Regions from separate parts of the Streptomyces sp. NPDC126497 genome, predicted to be linked through region 1. Evidence: riboswitches for the same ligand, from Rfam matches in the RefSeq annotation. Region 1 holds a riboswitch; the other holds the start of a gene.

The links. Region 1 has a riboswitch for S-adenosylmethionine ahead of ABTY20_RS02175 (aminotransferase class V-fold PLP-dependent enzyme). Riboswitches for the same ligand answer to the same signal wherever they lie in the genome.
Region 2: linked by a shared signal. The riboswitch ahead of thrC (threonine synthase) and the one ahead of ABTY20_RS02175 (aminotransferase class V-fold PLP-dependent enzyme) in region 1 are both predicted to bind S-adenosylmethionine.

What each region holds. Positions count from the first base shown of each region.
Region 1 is NZ_JBEORT010000002.1:220,698-224,880, reverse strand. Features, by position in the region: gene qcrB (cytochrome bc1 complex cytochrome b subunit) at 1-89, shown strand, start outside; gene trpD (anthranilate phosphoribosyltransferase) at 246-1,310, shown strand; SAM riboswitch class IV at 1,380-1,496, shown strand; gene ABTY20_RS02175 (aminotransferase class V-fold PLP-dependent enzyme) at 1,659-3,086, shown strand; gene ABTY20_RS02170 (Lrp/AsnC family transcriptional regulator) at 3,151-3,432, opposite strand; gene ABTY20_RS02165 (rhomboid family intramembrane serine protease) at 3,429-4,148, opposite strand.
Region 2 is NZ_JBEORT010000017.1:59,160-63,342, forward strand. Features, by position in the region: gene ABTY20_RS11440 (alpha,alpha-trehalose-phosphate synthase (UDP-forming)) at 1-513, opposite strand, end outside; gene ABTY20_RS11445 (glucosyl-3-phosphoglycerate synthase) at 572-1,516, opposite strand; SAM riboswitch class I at 1,653-1,809, shown strand; gene thrC (threonine synthase) at 1,828-3,135, shown strand; gene ABTY20_RS11455 (ubiquitin-like small modifier protein 1) at 3,254-3,529, shown strand; gene ABTY20_RS11460 (cold-shock protein) at 3,960-4,163, shown strand.

The DNA of each region.
Region 1 (4,183 bases):
GCGAGGCCTACTACGGCGAGGAGTCCCAGATCCCGAAGCCGACCGTCGAGGAGTACAAGGAGATCACGAGCGGCCACGGCCACCACTGATCGCCTTCGGCACCCCATCCCAGTCGCCACACGACGGCGAAGGGCCCCCGTCCGTTCTGCGGACGGGGGCCCTTCGCCGTCCCCGGAGCTGGATAGGGTGGGGTCCGGGGAACCCCGCCGGGCTCCCCGGACCCCCTACGACCATCAGGAGCGGCCATGAGCGCTGTGACCCCCGCTGGAGGCGACACCGCGGCGGGCCGCTCCTGGCCCGCCCTGCTGAACGGACTGCTGGACGGCCGGGACCTGTCCGCCGACGACACCGCCTGGGCGATGGACCTGATCATGCGCGGGGAGGCGACCGACGCGCAGATCGCCGGGTTCGCGGTCTCCCTGCGGGCCAAGGGCGAGACCGTCGAGGAGATCACCGGCTGCGTGCGGGCGCTGTACGACCACGCCCATGTGATCGAGGTGCCGGGCGCGACCGTCGACATCGTCGGCACCGGCGGGGACGGCGCCAAGACGGTGAACATCTCCACGATGTCCTCGATCGTGGTGGCCGGCACCGGGGCGAAGGTCGTCAAGCACGGCAACCGGGCCGCGTCCTCCGCCTCCGGCGCCTCCGACGTCCTGGAGAAGCTCGGCGTCAACCTGGAGCTGTCCCCGCGCCGGGTCGCCGAGGTCGTCGAGGAGGCCGGGATCACCTTCTGCTTCGCGGTGAAGTTCCACCCGGCACTGCGCCACGTGGCCGCCGCGCGCGGCCAGCTGGGCATCCGCACGGTCTTCAACTTCCTCGGCCCGCTGGCCAACCCGGCGCGGGTCAAGGCGCAGGCGGTCGGGGTCGCCGACCCGCGGATGGCGCCCATCATGGCCGGGGTCTTCGCCGGGCGCGGTCACTCCTCACTGGTGTTCCGCGGCGACGACGGTCTGGACGAGCTGACCACCACCGCCACCTCCAAGGTGTGGGTGGTCCGCGACGGCAAGGTCGACGAGGAGACCTTCGACCCGCGCGAGGTGGGCATCGAGCTGGTTCCGGTGGAGGCCCTGCGCGGAGCCGACGCCTCCTACAACGCGGAGGTCGCCCGCCGGGTGCTGGACGGCGAGGCCGGCCCGGTGCGGGACGCGGTGCTGCTGAACTCGGCGGCGGCGCTGGTCGCCCTGGAGCCGGGCCCCGGCTCCCTGACGGAGCAGATCCGCGCCGGGATGGCGAAGGCGGCCGAGTCCATCGACTCGGGGGCCGCCAAGCGGGTCCTGGAGCGCTGGGTGGCCGTCAGCAACGCCTAGGGCGGGGGACGTCCCGCGATCCGGACACGGGTTGCGGGACCTCTGCCGTCTCCCGTACTTTCCTGTCCAGGTCACGAGTGACAGCCATCAGGCCCCGGCCGGCTGTCCGGCAACCCTCCGTCCGTGGCGGGGTGCCCCGGGTGAGGACCAGGCCGTGAGCAGCAGGGCGCACGGCAAGCGCGGACCCCTCGCACACCAGGGGTCCTGGTCGTCGAGGAGCCTTCCGTGAGCAAGCGAATGCGCTAGGGCTGCCGAGCCCCGCCTCCGCGCACCCCTTCACCTCTTCCTCCGTGCTCGAGCGATGCGCGCCCGCACGGGGATTCCGCCTGCCCCACCGGGAGTTCCGCCATGTCCGTCCCCACCGCCGTCGCCGCCCCGTCCGTCCGCGCCCCGCTGCCCGTGCTGGGCCGGGACGTCACCGTCCCCCTGGTCACCGGCGGCGAGATCGGCTACGCCGCCCTCGACTACGCCGCCAGCGCCCCCGCCCTCCAGCGGGTGTGGGACGACGTGGCCGCGTACGCGCCGTACTACGGCAGCGTCCACCGGGGCGCCGGACACCTCTCCCAGCTCTCCACCGACCTGTTCGAGAAGGCCCGCCGGACCGTCGCCGGGTTCCTCGGCTGCCGCATCGAGGACAGCCCGGGCGAAGCCCGGTCCGGCAAGGGGGGTGACGGGCGACGGGAGGGCGACCAGGTGGTGTTCACCCGGTCCACCACCGACTCCCTCAACCTGCTCGCCGCCGTGCTCCCCGACGGCTGCGAGGTCTTCGTCTTCGAGACCGAGCACCACGCCTCCCTGCTGCCCTGGCGCGGTGCCCGCGTCACCGTCCTGGACGCCCCGGACAGCCACCGGCAGGCCGTCGAGACCCTGGAGCGCGCCCTCGCCGACCGCGACCCCCACGGCCCCGCCCTGGTCTGCGTCACCGGCGCCTCCAACGTCACCGGCGAGCTGTGGCCCGTACGGGAACTGGCCGCCGCCGCGCACGCGCACGGCGCCCGGATCGTGCTGGACGCCGCCCAGCTCGCCCCCCACCGCCCGGTGAACGTGCGGGACCTGGACGTCGACTGGGTCGCCTTCTCCGGACACAAGCTGTACGCGCCCTTCGGCTCCGGGGTGCTGGCCGGCCGCGCCGACTGGCTCCGGGAGGCCGAGCCCTACCTCGCGGGCGGCGGCGCCAGCCGCACGGTCACCCGGCGCGCGGACGGGGGAGTGGACGTGGAGTGGCACGAGGGCGCCGCCCGCCACGAGGCCGGCTCGCCCAACGTCATCGGCGTCCACGCCGTCGCGTCGGCCTGCGAGGCGCTCACCGAGGCCGGGTTCGACGCCCTGGCCGCCCGTGAGGAGGAGCTGGTCCGCGCGGTGCGCGAAGGGCTCGCGGACGTGCCCGAGGTGCGGTTCCTGTCGCTGTTCGGGGACGACGCCCCGCGCGTCGGGGTGCTCTCCTTCGTCGTCGAGGGCTGGAACAGCTCCCACTTCGCCGCCGCGCTGTCCGCCGAGTACGGCATCGGCGTGCGCGACGGGCTGTTCTGCGCGCACCCGCTGCTGCGCGGACTGCTCGGCGGCGACCGGGGGAGCCGGGCCGAGTGCGGCGCCCCCGGGACGGCGTCCGGCGGGGAGTCCCTCGCCGCCGTCCGGGTCAGCTTCGGCGCGGGCACGCCGGACGAGCACGTGGAGCGCTTCGTGCGCGCGGTGCGCGAACTGGTCCGGGACGGTGCCCGCTGGACCTACCGAACGGTGGACGGCCGCTGCGTCCCGGACGCCCCCGCCCGGGCGTGACGTCCCGGCGCGGGCGCGGGGGCCCGCACGCGGCCCGGGGGACGTCACGCCCGGGCGCGCGGGCTCAGCTGTCCAGGCCGATGGCGAACGCCGCCTCCAGGTCGTGCTGCGAGTACGTGCGGAACGCCACGTGCGTGTCGGTGCCCTCGACGCCCGGGATCTTGCTGATCCGGCCGGGGATGACCTCCGCCAGGTCCTCGTGCTCGCGGACCCGGACCATGGCGATCAGATCGTAGGTGCCGGTGACGGAGAAGACCTCGCTGACGCTGTCCAGCGCGGCGATCCGCTCCGCGATCTCGGGGATCCGGTCCACGCTGGTCTTGATGAGGACGATCGCGGTGATCACGGCTGGTTCTCTCCCTCGGGGGCCGGAGCAGGGGCGGCCTTCACTGTAGTCGCCCTGCCGAAACGCACCCACGCGTAGCCGAAGCCCAGCCCGAACCCGATCAGGTGCGTCAGGTACGCCACCCCCGGCTCCTCGCCCGCCCGTCCCGCCGCCGCCCACTGCAGCGCCGCCCAGAACGGCAGCACCACCCACGCCGGCAGGCGCACCGGCAGGAAGAACAGGAACGGCAGGAGACTGGTCACCCGGGCCCGGGGGAACAGGAAGAGGAACGCGCCCAGCACCGCCGAGATCGCCCCGGAGGCGCCGACCAGGGACCGCTCGGAGTCCGCGTTGACGGCGGCGTACCCCAGCAGCGCGAGGGCGCCGCAGCCGGCGTAGCACAGGGTGAACCGCACCCGGCCCATCCGTGCCTCGGTCATCGCCCCGAACACGTGGAGGAACAGCATGTTGCCGAGCAGGTGCACCCAGCCGCCGTGCACGAAGAGCGCCGTGGCGGGGGTCGGGAAGGCCTCGGGGGATCCCTCGAACAGCTCTGCGGGGACGACGCCCCAGCGCCGGAAGTAGGCCCGCTGCGCGGCCGGCGGCTCCTCCCCGGGCAGGCCCGAGACCGGCCCGATCAGGAAGACCAGGCAGCACAGCGCGACGAGGGTGCGGGTCACCGGCGCGGGGGCGCCCCGGATCGCCCCGGCGGCCGACGCGCTCCAGTTGCGGATCATGAATACAGAGCATGACGTAACCGGACGCAACCGCA
Region 2 (4,183 bases), on a different contig from region 1:
CGAGAAGTGCGCGATGCGCAGGTCGGGGCGGAGCTCCCGGAGCATCCCGGGGACCAGCGTGAGGTGGTAGTCCTGCACCAGCACCGCCGCGCCCGGCGCCGCCTCCTCGGCCAGCGCCTCGGCGAACGCGCGGTTGTAGGCCTCGTACGACGCCCACTGGCGGCGGAACTCCGCGTCGAAGACCGGCTCCAGCGGCGTCTGGTACAGCATGTGGTGCACGAACCACAGCACCGAGTTGGCGATCCCGTTGTACGCGTCGGCGTGCACGTCCGCCGGGACGTCCAGCATCCGCACGCCGTCCTCGCCGACCCCGCGCCGCACCGCCTCGCGGTCGCCGTCGGACAGCGCCGAGCACACCCACAGCGCCCCGGCGTCCGGCCCGATCGCGGACAGCCCGGACACCAGTCCGCCGCCGCCCCGCCTGGCCTGCAGCGACCCGTCTTCCTCCACCGTGTACGAGACCGGCCCGCGATTCGACGCGACCAGCACCTGAGCACCCTGCGTGACAGCCATACGCCTCAACCTAGCCCGGCCCCACCGGCCTCAAACGCACGGACCGGCCGCACCCGGGTCAGGCCACCCGCCGTGTCCGGTACTCCGCGATCTCCGTCATCGGCGGGCGTTCCTCCGTGTCCACGGGGTGCGTACGGGGGGCGAAGGTGTTGCCGACCCGCTCGAACTGGGTGAGCGCGGGGCGTATCAGGTGGCTGCGGGCCAGGCGGAGCTGGGCGGTGCGGTAGATCGTGGCGGCCATGCGGCCGAGGGCCTGGCCGTCCTGGTGGCGGTGCTTGCGGACGCCGACGTCGACCTGGGCGAGGGCGTCCAGGCCGACCAGGTGCAGGGCGTCGACCAGCATGCCGAGCTCGACGCCGTACCCGACCGGGAACGGGAGCCGTTCGAGCAGGCTCCGGCGGGCCGCGTACTCGCCGCCCAGCGGCTGGACGAAGCCGGCCAGCTGGGGCCAGTGCATGTTCAGCAGCGGGCGGGCCATCAGCTCGGTGACCCGGCCGCCCTGGCCGGCCGCGGTGCCGAGCGGACGGTCGTACATGGCCTTGACCAGCTGCACGTCCGGCTCGGTGAGCAGCGGGCCGACGATGCCGGAGACGAAGTCGGAGGAGAACTCCCGCAGGTCCGCGTCGACGAAGCACACGATGTCACCGCGGGTGACCAGCAGCGACCGCCACAGCACCTCGCCCTTGCCGGGCACGGCCGGGATGCGGGGGAGGATCACGTCGCGGTGGACGACGCGGGCGCCCGCCGCCGCGGCCACCTCCGACGTGCGGTCGGTCGACCCGGAGTCCACGACCACGACCTCGTCGACGAGCGGCACCCGCCGCACCAGATCGCGGCGGATCACCGTCACGATGTCGCCGACCGTCGCTTCCTCGTTGAGGGCGGGCAGCACCACGCTCACCGTCCGGCCCGTGGCGCGCTTGGCGGCCAGGAGCTGGTGCGGCGGCCGGTCGGTCACCGACCAGGAACGCTCGCCCAACCAGCGCTCGACTTCTTCCAGCACGGTCAGCGGCTCCTCACTTCTGTGATCCATCTCGCGGTTCGGACGACTATCTCAAATGCCCCGCCCGTCGGTTACAGTCTTGAACAGCGCGGAAGCCCACCGCAGGTCGGGGGGTGTCGCGCGGACAACTGAACACCGCTCATCCAGAGGGGCAGAGGGACACGGCCCGATGAAGCCCCGGCAACCCTCCAGCCGGTTCTCGTAGATCACTGTTGATCTTTTCCGCGAGGCTCCTGGCTAGGGAAGGTGCCAAATCCGTCTCACGGCGAGATGCGTCGTGAGGAAGATGAGGAGAAAGGGCCTCGCCTCACATGGCTGTGCACACTGTTGCAACCACCACCGATTCCACCGTAGGCGCATCCGCCTCTTCCGTCGACTTGGGCCCCGCCGCCGCCCTTTCCTGCCGCGAATGCGGACACCGGGTCCCCCTCGGTCCCGTCTTCGCCTGCGAGGAGTGTTTCGGCCCGCTGGAGATCGCGTACGACTTCTCGGCCCACGACACCGAGGAGCTCCGCAAGCGGATCGAAGCGGGACCGGCGAACATCTGGCGCTACGCGCCGCTGCTGCCCGTCCCGGCGGACGTGGCCACCAAGCCGAACCTGAACCCCGGCTGGACCAAGCTCGTCCAGGCCGACAACCTCGCCCGCGAGCTGGGCGTCGAGGCCGGCAAGCTGTTCGTCAAGGACGACTCCGGCAACCCCACGCACTCCTTCAAGGACCGCGTCGTCGCCCAGGCCATCGAGGCCGCCCGCGCCTTCGGCTTCACCACCCTGTCCTGCTCCTCCACCGGCAACCTGGCCGGCGCCGTCGGCGCCGCCGCGGCCCGCGCCGGCTTCCGGTCCTGCGTGTTCATCCCGCACGACCTGGAGCAGGGCAAGGTCGTCATGGCCGCCGTCTACGGCGGCGAGCTCGTCGGCATCGAGGGCAACTACGACGACGTGAACCGTTTCTGCTCCGAGCTGATCGGCGACCCGGCCGGCGAGGGCTGGGGCTTCGTCAACGTCAACCTGCGGCCGTACTACGCGGAGGGGTCGAAGACTCTCGCGTACGAGATCTGCGAGCAGCTCGGCTGGCGGCTGCCGGACCAGATCGTGATCCCGATCGCCTCCGGCTCGCAGCTCACGAAGATCGACAAGGGGCTGCAGGAGCTGATCGGGCTCGGTCTGGTCGAGGACAAGCCCTACAAGATCTTCGGTGCGCAGGCGGAGGGCTGCTCGCCGGTGTCGACCGCCTACAAGGCGGGGCACGACGTCGTGCGTCCGCAGAAGCCGGACACGATCGCCAAGTCGCTGGCGATCGGCAACCCGGCGGACGGGCCGTACGTCCTGGACATCGCGCGGCGCACGGGCGGTGCGGTGGAGGACGTGGACGACGGGCGGATCGTCGAGGCGATCAAGCTGCTCGCGCGCACGGAGGGGATCTTCGCGGAGACCGCGGGGGGCGTGACCGTGGGGGTCACCAGGAAGCTCCTCGAGAGCGGGGCGCTCGACCCGTCCCTGACCACGGTCGTGCTCAACACCGGGGACGGTCTCAAGACGCTGGACGCGGTCGCCGGTACGGGACTCACCGCGACGATCCGTCCCAGCCTGGAGTCGTTCCGCGAGGCCGGGCTCGCCTAGGGCCCGTCTCGCCGTTCCCGTCCGCGGGGCGGTGGGGCCCGGTCGCGTCCACGCGGCGACAGCCGCGTACCGGCACGGCCCCACGCCCCCGGCAAGTCACCCGACCGGAGGTTTTGTCGTGAGCGTCACCGTTCGTATCCCCACCATCCTGCGCACCTACACGGGTGGGCAGGCCGAGGTCGCCGCCGAGGGCGCCACCCTCGGCGAGGTCATCCAGGACCTGGAGAAGAACCACACCGGGATCGCCGCCCGGGTGCTGGACGACCAGGGCAAGCTGCGGCGGTTCGTGAACGTCTACGTCAACGACGACGACGTGCGGTTCGAGCAGGGCCTCGACACGCCCACCCCGGACGGGGCCGGCGTGTCGATCATCCCGGCGGTGGCCGGCGGCTGATCATTACCTGCGGTAACACCAGTTACCGGGCGTGCGGGACATCGCCCCCTCCGTGAGAGAAGCGGAGGGGGCGATTCCATGGGATTGAGCGCGATAGAGTTGGGGAAAGCGCCCCCGATCCACTGATCGAAGACGCCGAATTCCTGCCGCGGACCCGACTGGATGCAGCCAAAGTGCGGGTCCCTTTTGCGGTGTCTGAGCCCTTTATGCGGCCCGTCTTGCCCCGTAATCAGGCGAATTCTCGCCAGATTCCGGACCGGTGGCGTCCAGATTTCTCGTCCGACTGACCTGTTGCAGACGGCAGTTGGGCAGATACATTCAGCCGCGGTCGACGCGTTCCGGCGCACGCCCCCAACCGTTGGGGGGTGAGGTCTGACCCGGATCCGCGAAGTGTGGATCTGTGCAAGGGCCAGTAATAGGGGAGTTAGGCATGGCTCAGGGCACCGTCAAGTGGTTCAACGCGGAGAAGGGGTACGGCTTCATCGCGGTCGACGGTGGTGCGGATGTTTTCGTCCACTACAGCGCGATCCAGATGGACGGCTACCGCACCCTCGAAGAAGGCCAGCGGGTCGAGTTCGAGATCTCGCAGGGTCAGAAGGGCCCGCAGGCCGACATGGTTCGTCTCAGCGCCTGAACGCGCTACCTGCCGCAAGC